DNA from 2 places in the Streptomyces sp. NPDC127117 genome. Region 2 is predicted to be linked to the other one. Evidence: riboswitches for the same ligand, from Rfam matches in the RefSeq annotation. Region 2 holds a riboswitch; the other holds the start of a gene.
The links. Region 2 has a riboswitch for cyclic di-AMP ahead of ACFVH0_RS15455 (peptidoglycan DD-metalloendopeptidase family protein). Riboswitches for the same ligand answer to the same signal wherever they lie in the genome.
Positions count from the first base shown of each region.

Region 1: linked by a shared signal. The riboswitch ahead of ACFVH0_RS10040 (C40 family peptidase) and the one ahead of ACFVH0_RS15455 (peptidoglycan DD-metalloendopeptidase family protein) in region 2 are both predicted to bind cyclic di-AMP.

Region 1 is NZ_JBHXTM010000008.1:79,559-88,926, reverse strand. Features, by position in the region: gene ACFVH0_RS10050 (ATP-dependent Clp protease proteolytic subunit) at 1-157, shown strand, start outside; gene ACFVH0_RS10045 (hypothetical protein) at 165-473, shown strand; cyclic di-AMP (ydaO/yuaA leader) riboswitch at 865-1,045, shown strand; gene ACFVH0_RS10040 (C40 family peptidase) at 1,049-1,522, shown strand; gene ACFVH0_RS10035 (LysE family translocator) at 1,580-2,212, opposite strand; gene ACFVH0_RS10030 (LysR family transcriptional regulator) at 2,285-3,223, shown strand; gene ACFVH0_RS10025 (ATP-binding protein) at 3,233-3,664, opposite strand; gene ACFVH0_RS10020 (helix-turn-helix domain-containing protein) at 3,869-4,729, shown strand; gene ACFVH0_RS10015 (DUF397 domain-containing protein) at 4,754-4,960, shown strand; gene ACFVH0_RS10010 (8-amino-7-oxononanoate synthase) at 4,953-6,095, opposite strand; gene bioB (biotin synthase BioB) at 6,238-7,401, shown strand; gene ACFVH0_RS10000 (adenosylmethionine--8-amino-7-oxononanoate transaminase) at 7,394-8,698, shown strand; gene bioD (dethiobiotin synthase) at 8,700-9,368, shown strand, end outside.
Region 2 is NZ_JBHXTM010000015.1:1,665-12,993, forward strand. Features, by position in the region: gene dxs (1-deoxy-D-xylulose-5-phosphate synthase) at 1-475, shown strand, start outside; gene ACFVH0_RS15430 (aspartate aminotransferase family protein) at 472-1,869, shown strand; gene ACFVH0_RS15435 (helix-turn-helix domain-containing protein) at 1,953-2,561, shown strand; gene ACFVH0_RS15440 (DUF6126 family protein) at 2,595-2,762, shown strand; gene ACFVH0_RS15445 (tyrosine-protein phosphatase) at 2,778-3,584, opposite strand; gene ACFVH0_RS15450 (alpha-galactosidase) at 3,810-5,906, shown strand; cyclic di-AMP (ydaO/yuaA leader) riboswitch at 6,201-6,357, shown strand; gene ACFVH0_RS15455 (peptidoglycan DD-metalloendopeptidase family protein) at 6,361-7,293, shown strand; gene ACFVH0_RS15460 (SGNH/GDSL hydrolase family protein) at 7,482-8,327, shown strand; gene ACFVH0_RS15465 (STM4011 family radical SAM protein) at 8,376-9,296, opposite strand; gene ACFVH0_RS15470 (STM4012 family radical SAM protein) at 9,305-10,660, opposite strand; gene ACFVH0_RS15475 (STM4013/SEN3800 family hydrolase) at 10,657-11,329, opposite strand, start outside.

The DNA of each region.
Region 1 (9,368 bases), on a different contig from region 2:
CCTGTTGGCCCGTCACACGGGCCGCACCGAGGAGCAGATCACCGAGGACACCGAACGCGACCTCATCCTCGACGCGGCGGGCGCCAGGGCGTACGGGCTGGTGGACCACGTCCTGGAGAACCGGAACGCCGCTCTGCCGTCGCACGGCGCGAGGTGAACACCCGATGCGACCACCGGAGTTCCCACCGCTGCCCGCACTGACCCGCGCCGAGGGGGAGTTCATCGACCGCTACCTCGAAGTCCTCGACCAGGTCGGCCGGATCAACCCGGCCCGCGGCAGCGACACCTACGGCGCGCTGCGCGCCGCCCAGGCCCTCGTCGCGCGGTCACGCGCACTGCGGGACGCCCTCGCGTTGATGCACGAGCGCGGCGAGGCGCGGGTCCACGCGGCCACGCTCGCCCGTGCGCTGCGGGTGCTGGACGGGGAACGACGGGCCGGGCGCGTCACCGTACCCCCCGCTCCGCCGAGTTGACCGACTTCCGCAGCCCGGGCGGCCGGCGGACTCCGGCCAACTCCCCATGGCCCGGGGTCCGGCGACCGTCACCCAACTCCCGTACCCGACACGCCCGACGGGTCCACCGAAAATTCTCGCTCGTTCGGCGTAGGAAGTCCCCCTCAGGAGGGATCGCTCAACTTGCGTTTTCCGCGTGAACAGTGAACGGAATCCGCCCTTCCGCCCCAGGTACGAACCTGGTCCGAATCACCGGCGGAGCCTCAGAAATCATCATGTCCACCCGAACGGATCAGTCGTGAGGAGCCTCACATATCCCTGTTTCAGCTCGGAAATCCGGCAGTCGGTGAGTCAAGATCCCTGGGACGACAAGCCCCCGCCACCGCGGCGGGGCGGTCCGGGCGGACGCCGAGTCCTGCCGCCGCCCGGATGCCTGGTCGACAGAAGTGGATCGGCAGGAGTGGAGGACCCGAGCACAACGGGTCGACCTGAACACCGGTCGACCCTCGGGGTGAAGCCGCCGCACGCGGCCGGGCAACTTCGCCAGCCCGAACCCGACAGGTCATCCTTCACAGGCGGCTGACGAAGGGTTGCGCATGACTGCGCAGGTTCATGTCCCGTCTCTGCTCGTCCGGGCCGGTACGGCCTCGGTTCTCACGCTCGCCGCCGTCGGCGGCACCATGTTCGCCCCGGGCGCCACGACAAACGCCCAGGCGGCGACGCTGTCGATGAAGGCGCTCAACATCGCGGCGTCGAAGAAGGGATCGCCCTACAGGTGGGGGGCCACCGGCCCCAACCGCTTCGACTGCTCGGGGCTGACGCTCTATTCGTTCAAGAAGGCCGGCAAGAAGCTCCCCCGCACGGCCCAGCAGCAGTACAACCGGACCCGCCATGTCTCGGCCTCGCACCGGCAGCGCGGCGATCTGGTGTTCTTCCACTACGGCCGCAGCGTCTACCACGTGGGGATCTACGCCGGTAAGGGCAAGATCTGGCACTCGCCGAGGACCGGCTCCGTGGTGCGGCTGGAAAAGATCTGGACCAAGAGCGTCTACTACGGCCGGGTCCGCTGAGACACCGCCCGTCCGGCGGTCCGGGGCCGCCGGACGGGCCCGGTGGCCCGCCCCCGCTCAGTGCGGCAGCGGACCGGTCACCAGCACCAGGCCCAGCGCGGTGAGCGCCGCGCCGCTGCCGCCCTCGATGGCGCGCGCGGTACGCGGCCGGCGCAGCCACCGGCCCAGCCGGTCCACGAGGAGCGCCACGGCGGGGAACCAGACCAGCGCCAGTGCGACGACGATCGCCGCGAGCAGCAGGGTCCTGGGCAGCGGCGGCTCCCCGTCGGGGACGAACTGCGGCAGCAGGCTCAGGAAGAGGACCGGCGCCTTGGGATTGAGCGCGTTGGTCAGAAAGCCCTGCCGCAGTGCGCGTACGTGCCCCGGGTCCGCATTCCGGTCCTCGGTGCCTTCCCCGTCCGGGGTGTCGCGCCGTGCCGCGCGCAGGGCACTGATGCCGAGGTAGAGGACATAGGCCCCGCCGAGCAGCTGGACGGTGCGCAGGAGTGCGGGGACCGCCACCAGCACCGCGGCGAGCCCGGCGACGGCCAGGGCGGTGTGCACCAGCAGTCCCCCGGCCACGCCCAGCGCGCTGGCCACGCCCGCACCGCGGGAGGCGAGCGCGTTGCGTACGACGACGGTGAAGTCGGCGCCGGGCAGCGCGACCATTCCTGCGGCGACCCCGATGAAGGCGATCAGTTGTGCGTCCATGGGTCCACCCTGACCCTGCGGAGCCTTTAGCGTGTACTTGGAATCTTCTGGGTCTGCCAAAAGGAACGCTTAATGTACGACCCGACACGGCTGGCCGCCCTGGTGGCGGTCGCGGAGGCCGGATCGATCACCCGGGCCGCCGCACGGCTGGGCTACACCGCTCCGGCCCTCTCCCAGCAGCTCGCCAAACTGGAGCGGGAGGCGGGTGCGGCGCTGTTGGTACGTCACCACCGCGGGGCCCGGCTCACGGCTGCGGGCGAGCTGCTGGCCGGGCGCGCCCGGCGCATCCTCGACGAGATGGGCCAGGCCCGCCATGAGCTGACCCGCCTCTCCGGGCTCTCCGGCGGGCGTCTGCGGGTCGGCACGTTCACCACGGCGGGGATACATCTGCTGCCGCCGGTGCTGAGCGCCTTCCGGCGCGCCCACCCGGATGTGGAGCTGGCGGTCACCGAGTACGAGCCGCCCCAGGGGGTCGCCGCGGTTGCCGCGGGCGAGGTCGACCTGGCACTGACGCATGTGTACGAACCGGCCGCCGCGACGCCCTGGCCCGCCGGGGTCTTCGCCGAACCGCTGCTGGTCGAGGAGCTGGTCCTGATCACGGCGGTCGGGCAGATGCTCTCCGAGGGCAGCGGGAGGCTGCCGGTGACGGAACTGGCGGGGCGACCGCTGATCAGCAGCGCGCCCACGCATCCACCGCGCCGCGGGGTCGAGCAGGCGCTGGCCGAGGCCGGGGCGACGCCCGCCGTGGTCTGCGAGTCGCCCGGCTATGCGCTGGTGTGCGCGCTGGTCAGTGCGGGCATCGGGATGGCGGTCGTTCCGGAGATGGTCGCCGCGATGTCGCCGACGCCGCTGTCGGTGCGGCGGCTGGATCCCGCTTCCTTCCGGCGGACGATCTCGGTGGTGCACCGCGGTGACCGGGCGAGCGCAGCCGCGGCGACGCTCCAGGCCCTGTTGCGCAGTGGGTTCGGGCGGGCGGGGGCGGCGCAGCGGCCTGGCGGCGAGGCCGGGTGAGCGCGTCGGTCAGCTCTGCACGGGGATGCTCCACGGGAGCGCGATCCATACCGTCTTGCCGCCGTCGGCAGTGGGGGTGACGGTGAGCCGGCCCCCGCACTCCTTGGCCAGACAGCGGATGATCACCATGCCGCGTCCGTTGTCCTGCTGGACGGCGGCGGGAAGTCGCCGGGGCCAGCGGGGGTGACTGTCCGTCACCCCGAGGTACAGCTCCTCCTCGCGCTCCAGCCGGAGGTCCACCGTGAACGTGGGCGACTGCCCGAAGGTGTGCTGGACGGCGTTGGTCGCGAGCTCCGAGACGATGAGCTGGATGCTGTCGGCGAAATCGGTGTCGGTGGCCAGGCCCCATTCGGTGAGCACCCGGGCCACGTACCTGCGGGCTGCCGAGACCGAGACCGGCAGGCTCGGCAGGGTGACGTTTGCTTCCTGATGGTCTGCCATGGCGAGCCGTCCCTTTCCCACCTGTACCGACCCGCGATCGGTACAGGTTGTGCTTCGCGCCAGATTGCCACCGATGCTGCCCTCTGTGACGGCGATCCACCAAGATATGCATATATCTGTCGCTCGAAGCGGTGAACCCTGCCACGCAAGACCGTATGTGGGCGGCACACTGTCCGCTCGGCAGAAGAGGGAGGGAGGCCGCGGATGCAGAACGGCCCTGCGGTTCGACGCCGCAAGCTCGGGGAGGAGCTCCGGAGTCTGCGCCACGCGTCGGGACTGACCAGTCGGGACGCGGCGCGGATGCTCGGCTGGCACCAGTCGAAGGTGAGCCGGATCGAGACCGGGGTGAGCGGGGTGCAACCGGCCGATGTGACCCGGCTGCTGGACACGTACGGCGTGGACGACACCCAGTTACGGGATCTCCTGGCCGCGCTGGCGGGTTCGGCGGGCGGTGGCGGCAGCGGGTGGTGGCACGCCTATCGCGGCCTGATCCCGCCCCAGTACCGCGATTTCATCAGTCTGGAGTCCCAGGCCCGGACCGCACGCACGCTGGAGACCTCGGTGGTGCCGGGGCTGTTGCAGACGGCCGACTACGCGCGTGCGGTGACCCGGGCGTCGCTGGACGGGCTGCCGGCCGGTCAGCTGGACTCACTGGTGGAGGTGCGGCTGGCCAGGCAGGGGGTACTGCGGACCGATCCGCCGCTGCGGCTGAGCGCGGTGCTCGACGAGGCGGTGCTGCGGCGCCAGGTCGGCGGGTGCCGGGTGATGCGGGAGCAGCTGCGCCATCTGGCCCGGGTGGCCCAACTGCCCCATGTGCAACTCCAGTTGCTGCCGTTCTCGATGGGCGGCTATGCCGGCCTCACCGGTCCTTTCGTTATCTTCTCATTTCCGAACACTTCTGATCTGGATGTGGTCGTTCTCGACCATTTGACGAGTAGCCTCTACCTGGAGCGGAAAGAAGACCTTGAGGCGTACAGCTCGGCCTTCCGCACCATGCAGGCTCACGCGCTGTCGCCGGAGCACTCGTTGGATCTGATCGCCGCGATCGACCGCGACGGTCGGTGACCCCGGACCGCCCGAGGGGGCCTCATGTCGGATTGCCTCGCACAGCACGACTTACGTTGGCGGCGCAGCAGCCGCAGCACGGGTATGAACAACTGTGTGGAGGCCGCGCCGTTCGGTGACGGGCGGCTGGCCGTTCGGGACTCCAAGGATGTGTCCAGGCCGCCGTTGCGGTTCTCCGCGGCGGCCTGGACCTCGTTCGTCTCCGGCCTGCGCCGGAGTCCGCTCAGCTGACAGGGGCGGTCCGCGCCACCACCGACACCGCGGTGGCGATCTGCTCCTCGGTGAGATCGGCCCGCGCGGTCAGCCGCAGCCGGGACACCCCGTCCGGCACGGACGGGGGCCGGAAGCAGCCCACCACGATGCCGGCGGCACGGCAGTCGGCCGCCCAGCGCACCGCCGCGTCCGCCGAGGGGGCACGCACCGAGACCACGGCCGCGTCCGGCCGTACGGCGGCCAGACCGGCCCCGGTGAGCTGCTCGTACAGCGCCGCGGCGACCGCGCGGGCCCGCCCGGCCCGCTCCGGTTCGCGGCGCAGCAGCCGCAGGCTTCCCAGTGCGGCGCCCGCCGCGGCCGGCGCGAGACCGGTGTCGAAGATGAACGTTCGGGCCGTGTTGACGAGGTGTTCGATGACCCGGGCCGGCCCCAGGACCGCTCCGCCCTGACTGCCGAGGGACTTGGAGAGGGTGAGCGTGGTGACGATGCCCCCGTCGCCCGCGAGGCCGGCGGCGGCGAGCGCTCCTCGGCCGCCGTCCCCCAGCACGCCCAGGCCGTGTGCGTCGTCGACGAGCAGGGCGGCGCCCCCGGCCCGGCAGACATCGGCCAGTTCGGGCAGCGGTGCCGCGTCGCCGTCGACCGAGAAGACCGAGTCGGTGACGGCCAGCGCCCGGCCTTCGTGTGCCTGAAGGGCCTTGCGCACCGCCTCGGGATCGGCGTGCGGAACGATGGCGGTCCCGGCCCGGGAGAGTCGGCAACCGTCCACGATCGAGGCGTGGTTGCCCGCGTCGGAGACGATCAGCGAGCCATGACCGGTGAGCGCCGTGACGGCCGCCAGGTTGGCCGCGTAGCCGGACGACAGCACCAGGGCCGCTTCGAAACCGCAGAATTCGGCCAGTTCGCTCTCAAGTTCGGCATGCAGCGCCGTGGAGCCGGTGACCAGTCGGGATCCGGTCGCACCCGCACCCCACTCGCGTGCGGCCCGGACCGAGGCGGCGATGACGTCGGGGTGTCGTGTCAGGCCCAGATAGTCATTGCTCGCCAGGTCCAGGAGTCCGGACACGGCGGGCCGGGGGCGCAGGGTACGGACGAGTCCGGCGTCCGCGCGGCGGCGCGCCTCGGCATCGATCCAGTCGAACGGGTCGAAGGGCATGAGCGGTCCCTTTTGTAGGCAGCTCACAGACCCTAACCGCGCTTGCAACAGGTCATGGTGTGGCAATACACACACCCTCGGCGGCCTCTGTTGTCCGGTTCCTCCTTGGCTGAGGGCCGTGCGGTAGGCCAGGATCTTGACCATGGACCTCCTGAACACGCTGGCGGACAAGGGGCTGCGGCGCGAGCTGCCGACCCGCGAAGAAGCCCTCGCCGTACTGGCGACCTCCGACGACGATCTGCTCGAAGTGGTGGCCGCGGCCGGAAAGGTGCGCCGCCAGTGGTTCGGGCGGCGCGTGAAGCTGAACTATCTGGTCAACCTCAAGTCCGGTCTCTGCCCCGAGGACTGCTCCTACTGCTCGCAGCGGCTCGGTTCCAAGGCCGAGATCCTGAAGTACACCTGGCTGAAACCGGACGAGGCGTCGAAGGCCGCCGCCGCCGGGGTGGCGGGCGGGGCCAAGCGGGTATGTCTGGTGGCGAGCGGCCGTGGTCCGACGGACCGCGATGTCGACCGGGTGTCGGAGACCATCGAGGCGATCAAGGAACAGAACGAGGGCGTCGAGGTGTGCGCCTGCCTCGGTCTGCTCTCCGACGGGCAGGCCGACCGGCTGCGGTCGGCGGGGGCCGACGCGTACAACCACAACCTCAACACGTCCGAGGGGACGTACGGGGACATCACCACCACACACACCTATGCGGACCGGGTGGAGACGGTGCACCAGGCGCAGGCCGCCGGGCTCTCGGCGTGCTCCGGGCTGATCGCCGGTATGGGTGAGAGCGACGCCGATCTGGTCGATGTCGTCTTCTCGCTGCGCGAACTGGACCCGGACTCGGTGCCGGTGAACTTCCTGATCCCGTTCGAGGGAACGCCGCTGGCCAAGGAGTGGAACCTCACCCCGCAGCGCTGTCTGCGGATTCTGGCGATGGTCCGGTTCGTCTGCCCGGATGTGGAGGTACGGCTCGCGGGCGGGCGTGAGGTGCATCTGCGCTCGATGCAGCCGCTGGCCCTGCACCTGGTCAACTCGATCTTCCTGGGCGACTACCTGACCAGCGAGGGGCAGGCGGGGCAGGCGGATCTGGACATGATCGCGGACGCCGGTTTCGAGGTGGAGGGAGCGGGCACGACGACGCTGCCCGCGCACCGTGCGGAGTCCGGCGGCTGTGGTTCGCACGACGGCGGCTGCGCCCCGTGCGGTGACGCGCCCGAGGAGGCCGCGCCCGAGCCCCCTGAGGTGCCGGCCGCCCGCACGGACCTGGTGTCGGTCCGCCGTCGCGGCGCGGGAACGGATCTCGCCCCCAATGCCTGAGGCCCTCTCCCCGGCCGAGCTGCGCTCCCTGGACCGGGCCCATGTCTGGCATCCGTACGGCCCGATGCCGGGCCGACAGGAGCCGCTGGTCGTGGAGTCCGCGTCCGGGGTACGGCTGAAGCTGGCCGAACCGGCCCACGGCCAAAGCGAGTTGGTCGACGGCATGTCGTCGTGGTGGTCGGCGGTGCACGGCTACAACCATCCGGTGCTCAACGAGGCGGCTCGCGATCAGCTGGGACGGATGAGCCATGTGATGTTCGGCGGGCTCACCCATGAGCCCGCCGTGCGGCTGGCCACCCGGCTGGTCGAGATCACCCCGGAGCCGCTGCGGCATGTCTTCCTCTCCGACTCGGGGTCGGTCGCCGTCGAGGTCGCGGTCAAGATGTGTCTGCAGTACTGGCGCTCGGCCGGGCGGCCCGCCAAGCAGCGGCTGCTGACCTGGCGCGGCGGCTATCACGGGGACACCTGGCAGCCGATGTCGGTGTGCGACCCCGAGGGCGGCATGCACGAGCTGTGGTCGGGGGTGCTGCCCCGCCAGGTCTTCGCCGACGAGCCCCCCGCCGGTTTCGACGCGGAGCCGGACGCCGCTTACGTACGGCATCTGCGGGAGCTGATCGCCGAGCACGCCGACCGGCTGGCCGCGGTGATCGTGGAGCCGGTGGTGCAGGGCGCGGGCGGGATGCGGTTCCACTCCCCCGCGTATCTGCGGGTGCTGCGCGAGGCGTGCGACGAGCACGAGGTGCTGCTGGTGTTCGACGAGATCGCCACGGGCTTCGGCCGTACCGGAGAACTGTTCGCAGCAGGGCATGCGGGCGTCTCCCCCGATGTCATGTGTGTGGGCAAGGCGCTGACCGGCGGCTATCTGACGATGGCGGCGACGCTGTGCACCTCCCGGGTGGCACAGGGCATCTCCAGCGGCGAGGTGCCGGTGCTCGCGCACGGACCGACGTTCATGGGCAATCCGCTCGCCGCCGCGGTGGCGTGTGCCTCCGTCGATCTGCTGCTCGGCCAGGACTGGGAGAGGGAGGTGAAGCGGATCGGTGCGGGGCTCCGGGAAGGTCTCGCTCCGGCGTCGGAGCTGCCCGGGGTGCGGGATGTCCGGGTGCTGGGCGCGATCGGTGTCGTACAGCTCGATCACGAGGTGGACATGGCGGCCGCGACCAGGGCGGCGGTACGGGAAGGGGTGTGGCTGCGGCCGTTCCGCGACCTCGTCTACACGATGCCGCCGTATGTGACCGGTGACGAGGACGTGGCACGGATCTGCCGCGCCGTGTGCGCGGCTGCGCGAGAGGGCTGAGATGACGGTTCTGGTAGTGACGGGTACGGGTACGGAGATCGGCAAGACGATCGTGACCGCGGCCGTGGCGGCGGCGCGCTCGGACCTCCGCGTCGCGGTGCTCAAGCCGGCGCAGACGGGACTGGCCCCCGGCGAGGCCGGTGATGCCGCCGAGGTGGCGCGGCTGGCGGGCGGCCATGTCACCGCGCTCGAACTGGCCCGGTTTCCCGAGCCGTTGGCGCCCGCCACGGCCGCCCGCAGGGCGGCTCTCCCGCCGGTGCGGCCGTACGAGATCGCCGAAGCGGCGCAGAAGCTGGCGACCGAGCACGACCTGGTGCTGATCGAGGGTGCGGGCGGTCTGCTCGTACGGTTCGACGACGAGGGCTCGACCCTGGCCGATGCCGCCCGGCTGCTGGACGCGCCGGTGCTGGTGGTGACGCCCGCCGGTCTGGGCACGCTCAACACCACGGCGCTGACCGCGGAGGCGCTGCGGGCCCGGGGGCTGGGGTGTCTCGGTGTGGTGGTGGGTAGCATGCCCGCCGAGCCGGACCTGGCGGCGCGCTGCAATCTGGCGGACCTTCCCGTGGTGGCGGGTGCCCCGCTGCTGGGTGCGGTGCCGGCCGGTGCGGGGGCACTGGAGCCCGCCGACTTCCGTGCGCGGGCCCGGAGTTGGCTCGCGTCAGAGCTGGGC
Region 2 (11,329 bases):
GTCGGTGGGGGAGCCGGTCCCGGCGGTCGGCCGGATCGGCTCCATGGACGTGCTGCACCGCACGGAGGACCCCGATGTGCTGCTCGTGGCCGTCGGCGTACTCGCCCCGGTCTGTCTGAAGGCCGCCGATCTGCTGGCCGGGGCCGGCGTCCGCTGCACCGTCGTCGACCCCCGCTGGGTCAAGCCGGTCGACGAGGCACTGCCGCCGCTCGCCGGACGGCACCGGCTGGTCGCCGTCGTCGAGGACAACAGCCGGGCGGGTGGCGTCGGCTCGGCGGTGGGGCAGGCGCTGAGGGACGCCGGCGTCGACATACCGCTGCGCACCTTCGGCATCCCCGAGCAGTTCCTGGAGCACGGCAAGCGTGCCGAGGTGCTGGCGGACATCGGGCTCACCCCGGTCGAGATCGCCGGCCGGATCAGTGCCGCACTGGCCGCCAAGGAGGCGGCGACAAGGACCGAGGAGAGCGGGGCATGAAGGACAACGGGCCCAAGGGCTTCGACCTGGCGCGGCTCCTCGCGGAGCGCGGCGCCGAACGCTACGAGCTGCACGCCAGGCACCTCAATCACCAGCTCCCCCGGATGCTCCACACCATCGGCTTCGACAAGGTCTACGAACGGGCCGAGGGCGCACACTTCTGGGACGCGGACGGCAACGACTACCTCGACATGCTCGCCGGATTCGGGGTGATGGGCCTGGGCCGGCACCACCCCGTCGTACGCAAGGCGCTGCACGACGTACTGGACGCCTCGCTCGCCGACCTCACCCGCTTCGACTGCCAGCCGCTGCCGGGACTGCTGGCCGAGCGGCTGCTCGCGCAGAGCCCGCACCTGGACCGGGTCTTCTTCGGCAACAGCGGCACAGAAGCGGTCGAGACGGCCCTGAAGTTCGCCCGCTACGCCACCGGGCGGCCCAGGATCCTCTACTGCACCCACGCCTTCCACGGGCTGACCACCGGCTCCCTCTCGGTCAACGGCGAGGACGGCTTCCGGGACGGCTTCGCGCCCCTGCTGCCGGACACCGCCATCGCGCTCGGCGATCTCGACGCCCTGCGGCGCGAGCTGAAGCGCGGCGACGTGGCGGCGCTGGTCGTCGAGCCGATCCAGGGCAAGGGCGTGCACACCGCTCCGCCCGGCTTCCTGCGGGAGGCGCAGGAGCTGCTGCACAAGCACAAGGCCCTGCTCATCGCCGACGAGGTGCAGACCGGCCTGGGCCGCACCGGCGACTTCTACGCGTACCAGCACGAGGAGGGCGTCGAGCCCGATCTGGTCTGTGTCGCCAAGGCCCTCTCCGGCGGCTATGTGCCGGTCGGGGCGACCCTGGGCAAGGACTGGATCTTCCGCCGCGTCTACTCGTCGATGGACCGGGTCCTGGTGCACTCCGCGAGCTTCGGCTCCAACGCCCAGGCGATGGCGGCCGGGCTCGCGGTCCTCGCGGTGATGGAGGACGAGGAGACCGTCGCGCATGCGCGACGCACCGGTGATCTGCTGCGCGACCGGCTGACCGCGCTGGTCGACCGCTACGAGCTGCTGCACGAGGTGCGAGGGCGGGGGCTGATGATCGGCATCGAGTTCGGCCGGCCGTCGTCCCTCAAGCTGCGCAGCCGCTGGACCATGCTCCAGGCGGCCCGCAAGGGGCTCTTCGCGCAGATGGTGGTGGTGCCGCTGCTCCAGAAGCACCGCATCCTCACCCAGGTCTCGGGCGACCACCTGGAAGTGATCAAGCTGATTCCGCCGCTGGTGATCGACGAGGCGGACGTCGACCGGTTCGTCACGGCGTTCACCGCGGTGATGGACGACGCGCACAGCGGCGGCGGACTGATGTGGGACTTCGGCAGGACACTGGTGAAGCAGGCGGTCGCCAACCGCTGATCCCGGAGAGCCGTCGATCCTGAGGGTTTTGCCTGAGAGGCAAGAAATTTGCCTCTCAGGCAGGCTCCTGGCCCAATGGGTACATGAATCCTCCAGACGGAGGGGCGGCCGACGAGCTGCCCGGAATCGCGCCACGCCTGCGCGATCTGCGCCGGAGCCGTGGTCTCACCCTGGAGACCGCCGCTCAGCGGGCGGGGCTCTCGCCCGCCCATCTCTCCCGGCTCGAAACCGGCCGTCGCCAGCCCTCGCTGCCGATGCTCCTCGGTCTTGCCAGGATCTACGGTACGACGGTCTCCGAACTGCTCGGCGAGACACCCCCCGAACGTGACGCGATCATCCGCGGCGGGAAGTTCGAGGGAGCCGAGGCGGACGGCTGGATGTACCAGCAGGCCGGTGGCTCCGGCCGGGCCATGCAGGCGCTCCGCGTCCGCGTCCCGCACGGCGCCCAGGGCGACCTCGTGCGCGTCCATCCCGGAGAGGAATGGCTGTACGTGCTCGCCGGGCACCTCCGGGTCTGGCTCGGGGACACCGTGCACGACCTCGCGCCCGGCGACAGCGCACACTTCGACTCGCTCACCCCGCACCGGATCACGGCCGTCGACCGCGACGGTGCCGAGCTGCTCTTCGTCCACACCCTGATGCAGAGCCCCGCCGCCGAGCTGTGCCTCGGCAGCGGCATCCACCGTCGCTGAGACCGGTTCCTCCGGTCGCCAGAGAGGACCGTCATGTCCGATTCAGAGAACTTCGACCCGCTGGGGTCCAAGAAGAACTACGAGGCCCAGGAGCGGAAGTTTCCGCGCGGCGTGGTGATCAGGCTGTTCGCCTACCTCATTGCCGGACACATCTTCGCGGCCTTCCTCTACCTGCTCTTCGCGGTGGCCGGCAAGGGCTGACCTGGACCGTCCGCCCTAGTCCAGGAGCCGGGCGCGCAGCCGTTCCCGGGTCTCGGGGGCGAGCTTCAGGCCCTCGGAGAAGTAACGGTCCGTGTTGCCCCAGGTCTCCTCGATGGTGGCGAAGGCCGCGGCGAGGTATTCGGCGTGGGCGCCGAAGAGCGGGTTCAGCAGTTCCATCACCTCGGCGGACATGCCGTCCGCCGAGGTGTCGCTGCGCCGCACCTTGTAGCGGCGGTGGGCGTCGTTGGACTTCAGGTAGTCGGCCTCGATGGCCTCGCGCTCGACGCCGACGGCGAGCAGCGACACCGCGATCGACAGCCCGGCCCGGTCCTTGCCCGCCGCGCAGTGCATCAGGGCGGGAACGCTGTCCTCGGCCAGGGCGTGCAGTACCCGGCTGTGCTCGGCGGTGCGGTCCCGGATGATCGAGCGGTACGAGGCGACCATGCGGTTCGTGCCCTTGCCGTCGCCGAGGATCGAGCGCAGCTGCTCGACATCGCCGTTGCGGACCATGTGCCAGAACTCCGAGCCGTCCGCCGGGTCGGAGAGCGGGATGCTCACATTCCGTACGCCGGGCAGCTCCACGTCCAGCCCGTCGAGCTTGTGGTCGGCGGCATTGCGGAAGTCGAAGACCGTGTGCAGCCCGAGGCCGCCGAGGAACGAGGCGTCCTCGGCGGTGGCATGCGCGAGGTGACCGCTGCGGAAGAGCCGCCCGTACCGCACCTGTCGGCCGTCCGCAGTGGGCAGCCCGCCCACGTCGCGGAAGTTGCGGACACCCGCCAGCTCGGGCTCCGCCGACGGGATCTGCGGCAACTGCTGCGTCACGGTGACTCCTGGAGTGTCTGGTGCCGGCGCCAGTCGCAGGCAAGGCCACTCCTGCGACGATACGACATTGATTCCTCAGGCAATCATCTCGGCCTTTCCCTGTCGATACCCGGGCGAACTCCGGTTCTCCCGCGGCGAATCCGCCCGGCGAATTCCTCGCCGAGCCGTTGCCCACGCCCCGCCGATGGTCGATGATGTGCGGAACTGTTTGAATGTGGGGATGCGATGATCGAGACGGGCAACACCGGCCGGACCTGGCTGCTCACCGGGACGAGCAGCAGCTACGCACTGCGACTGACCGAGCAGGACGAGCTGGTCCATCTGCACTGGGGGCCGAGGATCGGCCTCGCCGCGGCCGAGGCGCTGGCCGCGGCCCCGGAACTGCCCTTCAGGGCCTTCGAGTCCCACCTCGACGGCCGGGAGGAGTATCCGGTCGAGGGCGGCCCCAGGTTCGTCCGCCCGGCACTCTCGGTACGGACCCAGCAGGTCCGGGGCACCGAGTGGGCCTTCGACGCCGCCGAGGCGGACGGGGACGAACTGCGGATCGGCTTCACCGACTCCGTGCACCGGCTCGCCCTGACCCTGCACTACCGGATGCGGGACGACTCCGATGTCCTGGAGCGCTGGGCCACCGTCGCCCACGCCGGACCGGACGGCCCGCCGCTGGAGCTGCTGCGCGCCGACGCGGCCGCCTGGTCGCTGCCGGCCCGCGACGGCTGGCGGCTGAGCAGGCTGCACGGGCGCTGGGCCGCGGAGTCGCGGCTCGCGCGGACCGAGCTCGCCCACGGCGAGAGCGTCATCTCCAGCAGGCGCGGCCACACCGGCCACCAGTTCCTGCCATGGGTCGCGCTGGACGCCGACGGCGCCGCGACCGAGGAGAGCGGCGAGGTGTACGGCTGCGCGCTCGGATGGTCCGGATCGTGGCGGATCTCCGTCCAGCGGCTGCCCGACGGGCTCGTACAGATCACCGGCGGCGCCGGCTACGACGACTCCGGACTGCTGCGGCTGGCGCCGGGGGAGTCGTACACCACGCCCGTCTTCGCCGGTCTGTGGAGCGGGCAGGGGTTCGGCGGGGCGAGCCGCGCCTGGCACGCCTGGCAGCTGGCCCATGTGATCCCGGACGCGCAGAACCTGCGGCCGGTGCTCTACAACTCCTGGGAGGCGACGGGCTTCGACATCGCGCTGGACCAGCAGCGCGTCCTGGCCGAGCGGGCCGCCGCGATGGGCGTCGAGCTGTTCGTCGTGGACGACGCGTGGTTCGGGCAGCGGACCAGCGACCGGGCCGGGCTCGGTGACTGGACGCCGAATCCGGACCGCTTCCCCGGTGGGCTGAAGCCGCTCGCCGACGAAGTGCACGGGCTCGGCATGCAGTTCGGCATCTGGGTCGAACCGGAAATGGTCAATGCCGACAGCGATCTCTACCGCGCCCATCCCGACTGGGTTCAGCACTTCCCCGGGCGGGCGCGGACGGAGTACCGCAACCAGCTGGTACTCAATCTGGCCCGCCCCGATGTGCGGGCATATCTCTGGGAGCAGCTGGACACGCTGCTCTCCGGCACCCCCATCGACTATGTGAAATGGGATTTCAACCGCTGCTTCACCGATGCGGGCTGGCCGGGCGAGGAGTACCCGCAGAAGCTCTGGGTCGAGCACGTGGACGGCCTGTACGCACTGATCGACCGGCTCAGGGCCGCGCATCCCACGGTCGCGTTCGAGTCATGCTCGGGCGGCGGCGGCCGGGTCGACCTGGGGATCATGTCCCGCACCGACCAGGTGTGGACCTCAGACAACACCGACCCGCTCGACCGGCTCGCCATCCAGGAGGGCTTCGGACACCTCCATCCGGCGCGGGTGATGGCCGCCTGGGTCACCGACAGCCCGAACGACCAGCTCAACGGCAGGGTCAGCTCACTGCGCTTCCGGTTCGTGAGCGCGATGGCGGGAGTGCTCGGGGTCGGCGGGGATCTCACCGAATGGAGCGAGGAGGAGCTGGCCGAGGCCCGGACCTGGGTGGAGCTCTACAAGGAGATCCGGCCCGTCGTGCAGCAGGGCGAGCTGTACCGGCTGCGGGAACCGCGCGGCGGACTCAGCGCGATCCAGTACGTCCACGGGGACGACGCCGTGGTCCTGATGTGGCTGGAGGCACAGCGGTACGGGGAGCGGCCCCCGGCCCTGCGGCTGCGCGGGCTCGACCCCGAGGCGACCTACACCTGCCTGGACACGGGGGCGGTGCACCACGGTTCGACGCTGCTGCACCAGGGGCTGCACACCGGACTTCGCGGTGATCTCGACGCACGGGTGCTGAGGCTCCGACGCGGGTGAAAGGTGTCTTATGTCCGTAATGCGGCTCTTGTGTGAACTTGGCCCGCTCATAAGGGACATGAGGGTCGCCTCGTGAGCGGGATCATATCCGTGACGGTGTGTGGTGACGGGGTGGTCGGGTAATCCGTGTGCGGCGCGGAATGCCAAGATCCTTAATCCACGGAGTGTTACCGGAATTCCGCGCCGATTTCCCGGCGCGGATTCCGGCGTGGAACCCATGGCTTGTTCTCGTCGTCCCGACTCGCTTACGGTCACCGCAATCCGGACGGACCGCCTAATCCTGCCGCCGCCCGGAATTCACATCCACTCATCGCGTGGCAGGAGCGGGGGAACCAGGTAAGCCGCCGGCCGGAGAAATCCGGCCGGCTCGGGGTGAAGTCGCACTCAGTGCGGCCGGGCATCTCCAGCCCGAACCCGACAGCTCACCTCGCAGGCGCCGGAGAGGAAATACGCCATGCCCATATCGGGTAAGCACCGTCGTCCGAAGCTCAGCACCATCGCCCGTGGCGTCGCCGCGGTCAGCGCCGGCGGCGCCGTCGTCGCACTGCCGCTGCTCGGCGCCACCGGTGCCCAGGCCGCGGAGCAGGCCGCCCCGGCCGCCGCGCCGCAGTCGGCCGCCGCCACGCACGCCGCCCCCGTCGCGCAGAAGCAGGCCGCCACCACGACGTACTCCGTCGTCTCCGGCGACTACCTGTCGAAGATCGCCGCCGAGCACCAGATCAAGGGCGGCTGGCAGCAGCTGTACCAGGACAACCGCAAGGTCGTCGGCGAGGACCCCAGCCTGATCTTCCCGGGCATGAAGCTGACCCTCGGTGGCAAGGCCTCCGGCAACGCCGCGCCCACCGGCGCCGGCACCGGCTCGTCCCTCCCGTCGAAGGCTCCCTCCGCCGCCGCCGAGAAGTCCGCCCCGGCCAAGACCTCGTCCGCCGCCCCGGAGTCCAAGGCGCTGGCCGCCGCCCCGGCAGCCACCCAGAGCAGCGCTTCCGGTTACGTCCACCCGGTCCCCGGCAACCACACCACCGGTTACCGCGCCTCCGGCTCCAACTGGTCCAGCGGCAGCCACACCGGCATCGACTTCCCCGTTGCCACCGGCACCAGCGTCAAGTCCATCACCTCCGGCACCGTCGTGGCCGCCGGCTGGGGCGGCGCGTACGGCAACCAGGTCGTCATCAAGCACGCCGACGGCCACTACTCGCAGTACGGCCACCTGTCCTCCATCTCCGTCTCGACCGGCCAGGCCGTGAGCGCCGGTCAGCAGCTCGGCCTCTCCGGCGCCACCGGCAACGCCACCGGCCCGCACCTGCACTTCGAGGTCCGCACGGGCCCGGCGTACGGCTCGGACATCGACCCGATCGCCTTCCTGGCCTCGCACGGCATCTCCGTCTGAGCCGAACGGCCGGGCGGCTGAGCCACAAAGCATGAACTGAGCAACACGGAAGGGGCGGTGCGCGGCGGCGCACCGCCCCTTCACTTATTCCCCCTTTACCAAAAACTGACCGGGTGGTCTATCTCACCACCCGTCAACCCCTTATTACGGTCGCGTAGGTCACATTCGGCGGTGCAGGATAAGCGTTTGTGGCAGACGATTCGAGAAAAAACCAACGTGGCGTCAACAACCGACAGGGCGTCATCGGGTCGTACGCGGCTATTGGCGACAGCTTCACCGAGGGAGTCGGCGACCCCGGCCCCGACGGGACCTTCGTCGGCTGGGCGGACCGTTTCGCGGTACTCCTCGCAGACCAGCTTCCGGACCCCGATGCGGCGACGGGCACGGAAGGTTCCGCGCACGGGAATTTCAGGTACGCCAATCTCGCCGTACGCGGACGCCTCCTCGACCAGATCGTCGAGGAGCAGGTGCCGCGCGCCAAGGAGCTCGCACCCGACCTGGTGAGCTTCTGCGCGGGCGGCAACGACATCATCCGGCCGGGCACCGACCCCGACGACGTGGCCGAGCGCTTCGAGCGCGCGGTCGCCGAGCTGACCGGGGCGGTCGGCACGGTCATGGTCACCACCGGCTTCGACACCCGTGGCGTTCCCGTGCTGCGCCATCTGCGCGGCAAGATCGCCACGTACACCGCCCACGTGCGGGCCATCGCCGACCGCTACGACTGCCCGGTCCTGGACCTGTGGTCGCTGCGGTCCGTCCAGGACCGGCGCGCCTGGGACGACGACCGGCTCCACCTGTCGCCCGAGGGGCACACCAGGGTCGCGCTGCGCGCCGCCCAGGTCCTCGGCATCGACGTGCCGGCCGACCCCGACCAGGAATGGCCCCCGCAGGCACAGCGCGGCACCCTCGAAGTGCGGCGCGACGACATCCACTGGGCGCGTGAGTACCTGGTCCCGTGGATCGGCCGGCGGCTGCGCGGCGAGTCCTCCGGCGACCACGTCGAAGCGAAGCGCCCCGACCTCCTGCCGCTCTAGGTGTACTGACCCGCAGCGCTCTCTGCCGCACCAGGACGGGCCCGATGCTCAGGCCCGTCCGGTGCGGGACGGCAGCGAGGACGCGGGGAACGGCAGCGGCGACGCCGGCAACGGCAGTGGTGACGCCGGTATCCGCTCCAGCACCCCGCCCGCGAAGACGTCGTACAGCGGCAGCGTCTCCAGGTGCACATAGCCGATGTGGCAGTCGCAGACCGCCAGCGGACAGGCGCGCGGACCGAGCGCCCGCCGGTAGCTCCCGTCGTAGAGACTGCCCAGCTCCGCCGGTACGAAATGACAGCGCCGCACGGTGCCCTCACCGTCCACCGAGATGACCGACTCACCGGTCCGGCAGGGCAGCCCGGCCGACCGGTGCGGATACCGGCTGTACGGGAAGAGCGGGTCGATGGCCGTCCAGCGGTCCGCCTCCTCGTCCGAATACGTGTGGCCCTCCGCCGCGTTCACCCAGAGGTAGACCTCGTCCGGCAGCGCGGCGCGCAGCCGTCGTGCCTCGTCGAGATGGCCGTCGAGCCCGACCACACCGACACTGTGCCGGATGCCGAGCGCGGCCAGCTCCTCGCACTTGGTGAGGAACCGCTCGAACGGCGTCTGCCCCGGGTGGTACGTGCACCACAGCGCGATCTTCTCGCGGCCCGCCTCACCGGCCTCGGCCAGCCACCCCGTACGGCTGCTGATGTTGGTCTGGATCGCGACCCGGTGGATGTGCGGCAACCGCGCGAGCTCGACCAGCGCACGGCGGTACCAGGAGCGGACCAGGCCCTCGCCCCACGGGGTGAACAGCACCGAGATCCGGTCACCGGTCTGCGCCGCGGCCCACGCCGTGAACCGCTCCAGCGCGGCCCGGTCGGCACGCAGCTGCTCCCGGCTGTCGCGCCGCTTGGCGAACGGGCAGTACGGACAGTCGTAGTCGCACGAGGACAGCGGCCCGCGGTAGAGGATCGTCAGGTCCATCGGCGTACTCACTTCAACTCGTACGCGGCCATCGCGGCACGTACGTCGGGGGAGAACAGCTCCGGGCCCAGCGCGTCGGAGTGGGCCAGGCCCTCGGGGGAGAGCCGCAGCAGTCCGGACGCCCCGGCCGATCCGTCGAGCCAGCCACGCGCCTCGAACCGGGCCAGCTCGTGGCGGAAGTCGTCGGCGGGCGAGGTGCCGAACCGCTCCCGGTAGTCGGCCAGTGGCAGCCCCTCTGCCTGGAGCAGCGACTGAAGGAGGTGACGCCGTCGCGCCTCGTCGTCGTCGACGTACCGCCCGACCTCCGCGTGCGAGAAGTCCTCGGTGGCGGCGTAGCCGTCGATGATCGCCCGCACCTCCCGCATCTCCACCGCGTAGTCGAAGGAGTAGTGCAGCTCGGTGGTGTACGAGCGGGCGCCGCAGCCCAGGCCGATCATGCCGTCGGTCTGGCAGGCGTAGTCGTCGGGGCCGTCCGTCCGCGGGGCGTCGGAGCGGCGGAACATCCGCATCGAGACCTGCTCGTAGCCGTGGGCCAGGAGGTGGTCGCGGTACAGCCGCAGCCGCTGTTCGTCCCAGGCCGCGTCCGCCGCCGTCTCGCCGTCGGCACCGAGCCGTCCCAGCCCGGTCAGCGGACGCACGTACAGCGGGTAGAGATACAGCTCCTCCGGCCGCCAGCCGAGCGCCGCGTCCAGCGAGGCGCGCCAGCTGTCCTCGGTCTGGCCGTCGATGCCGTAGATCAGGTCGATGTTGAGGACCGGGATACGGGCATCGCGTATCCGGTCCAGCGCCGCCTCCACGTCGGCGCGCCGCTGCGGGCGCACGGCGGCCCGCGCCTCGGCCTCGACGAAGCTCTGCACCCCGATGCTGATCCTGGTCGTACCGCGGTCGGCGAGAACGGCCAGCCGGTCGGCCGTCGCGGTCGACGGCGAGGTCTCGACCGAGAGCGGAACGGACCGCAGATCGGCGCCCATGCGCTTCTCCGCGATGTCGCAGAGCCGCTCCAGCTCCGCCGCGGTCAGGAACGTGGGCGTACCCCCGCCGAACGCCGCCGCGGCGAACCGCACCGGCCCGTCGTCACCCAGCGCGTCCCGGACCGCGGTGGCCTGCCGGTCCAGCGCGTCGAGGTACCGGGTCGTCAGCTCGTCGGGAGCACCGATCCGGGTGAAGAGATTGCAGAAGCCGCAGCGGACCTCGCAGAACGGTATGTGGAGGTAGAGCGAGAGCGCGTCCTTGCGCTCGTCCGCCCACAGCCCGCGCAGTTCCGGCCGGTCGGCGAGCGGCCGGTAGGCGGTCTTGTGCGGGTAGGCGTACACATAGCTCTGGTACGGCCGGACGGCCGGTGCGGCGGTCGTGGTACGGCTCATGGTGCGGTGGCCCCCGGGTCCAGGAAGAAGTGCGCGTACGGAACGGTCCAGACGGACTCGTGACCGAGCCGGTGCCCCGTGTAGCCGTCGTCCCCGTACGCCGTGCCATGGTCCGAGCAGACGATGGCGAAACACCGGCGGCGGCTGCTCGCGGCGGCGAAGAGCCTGCCGATGTGGGCGTCGACGTACTCCAGGGCCGCGGCATGGGTGGCGCGGGAGTCGCCCGCCTCACGGGTGGCGCCCGGCCGGTGGAACCAGTTGGGCTGGTGCAGGGCGGACACATTGACGAAGAGGAACAGCCGTTGCTCCTCCGGGAGTTCGGCGACGACCTGCTCGGCACGGGCCACCTGCGCCTCGAAGGAGGTGGGCGACGCCACACCGAACTCCGGCTCCCAGTGGCTCTCCTGGAACATGTCCGGCAGCACGGAGCCGAGCGGCGGCTGCCGGTTGAAGAAGCCGACGCCGCCGATGCACACCGTGCGGTAGCCCACGCCGGCGAGGCCGGAGAGCAGGTCCGGCGTATCGAAGACGAAGGTGCCCGGGGCGGTGGACTCACTGCCCGCGAAGCGTGCCGCGAACAGCCTGGGGTGCGGTCCAGGTCCAGCCGGTGTCGGCAGGAATCCCGCGAAGATCGCCTGGTGGGAGGCGTAGGTGAAGCTTCCCGGCGCA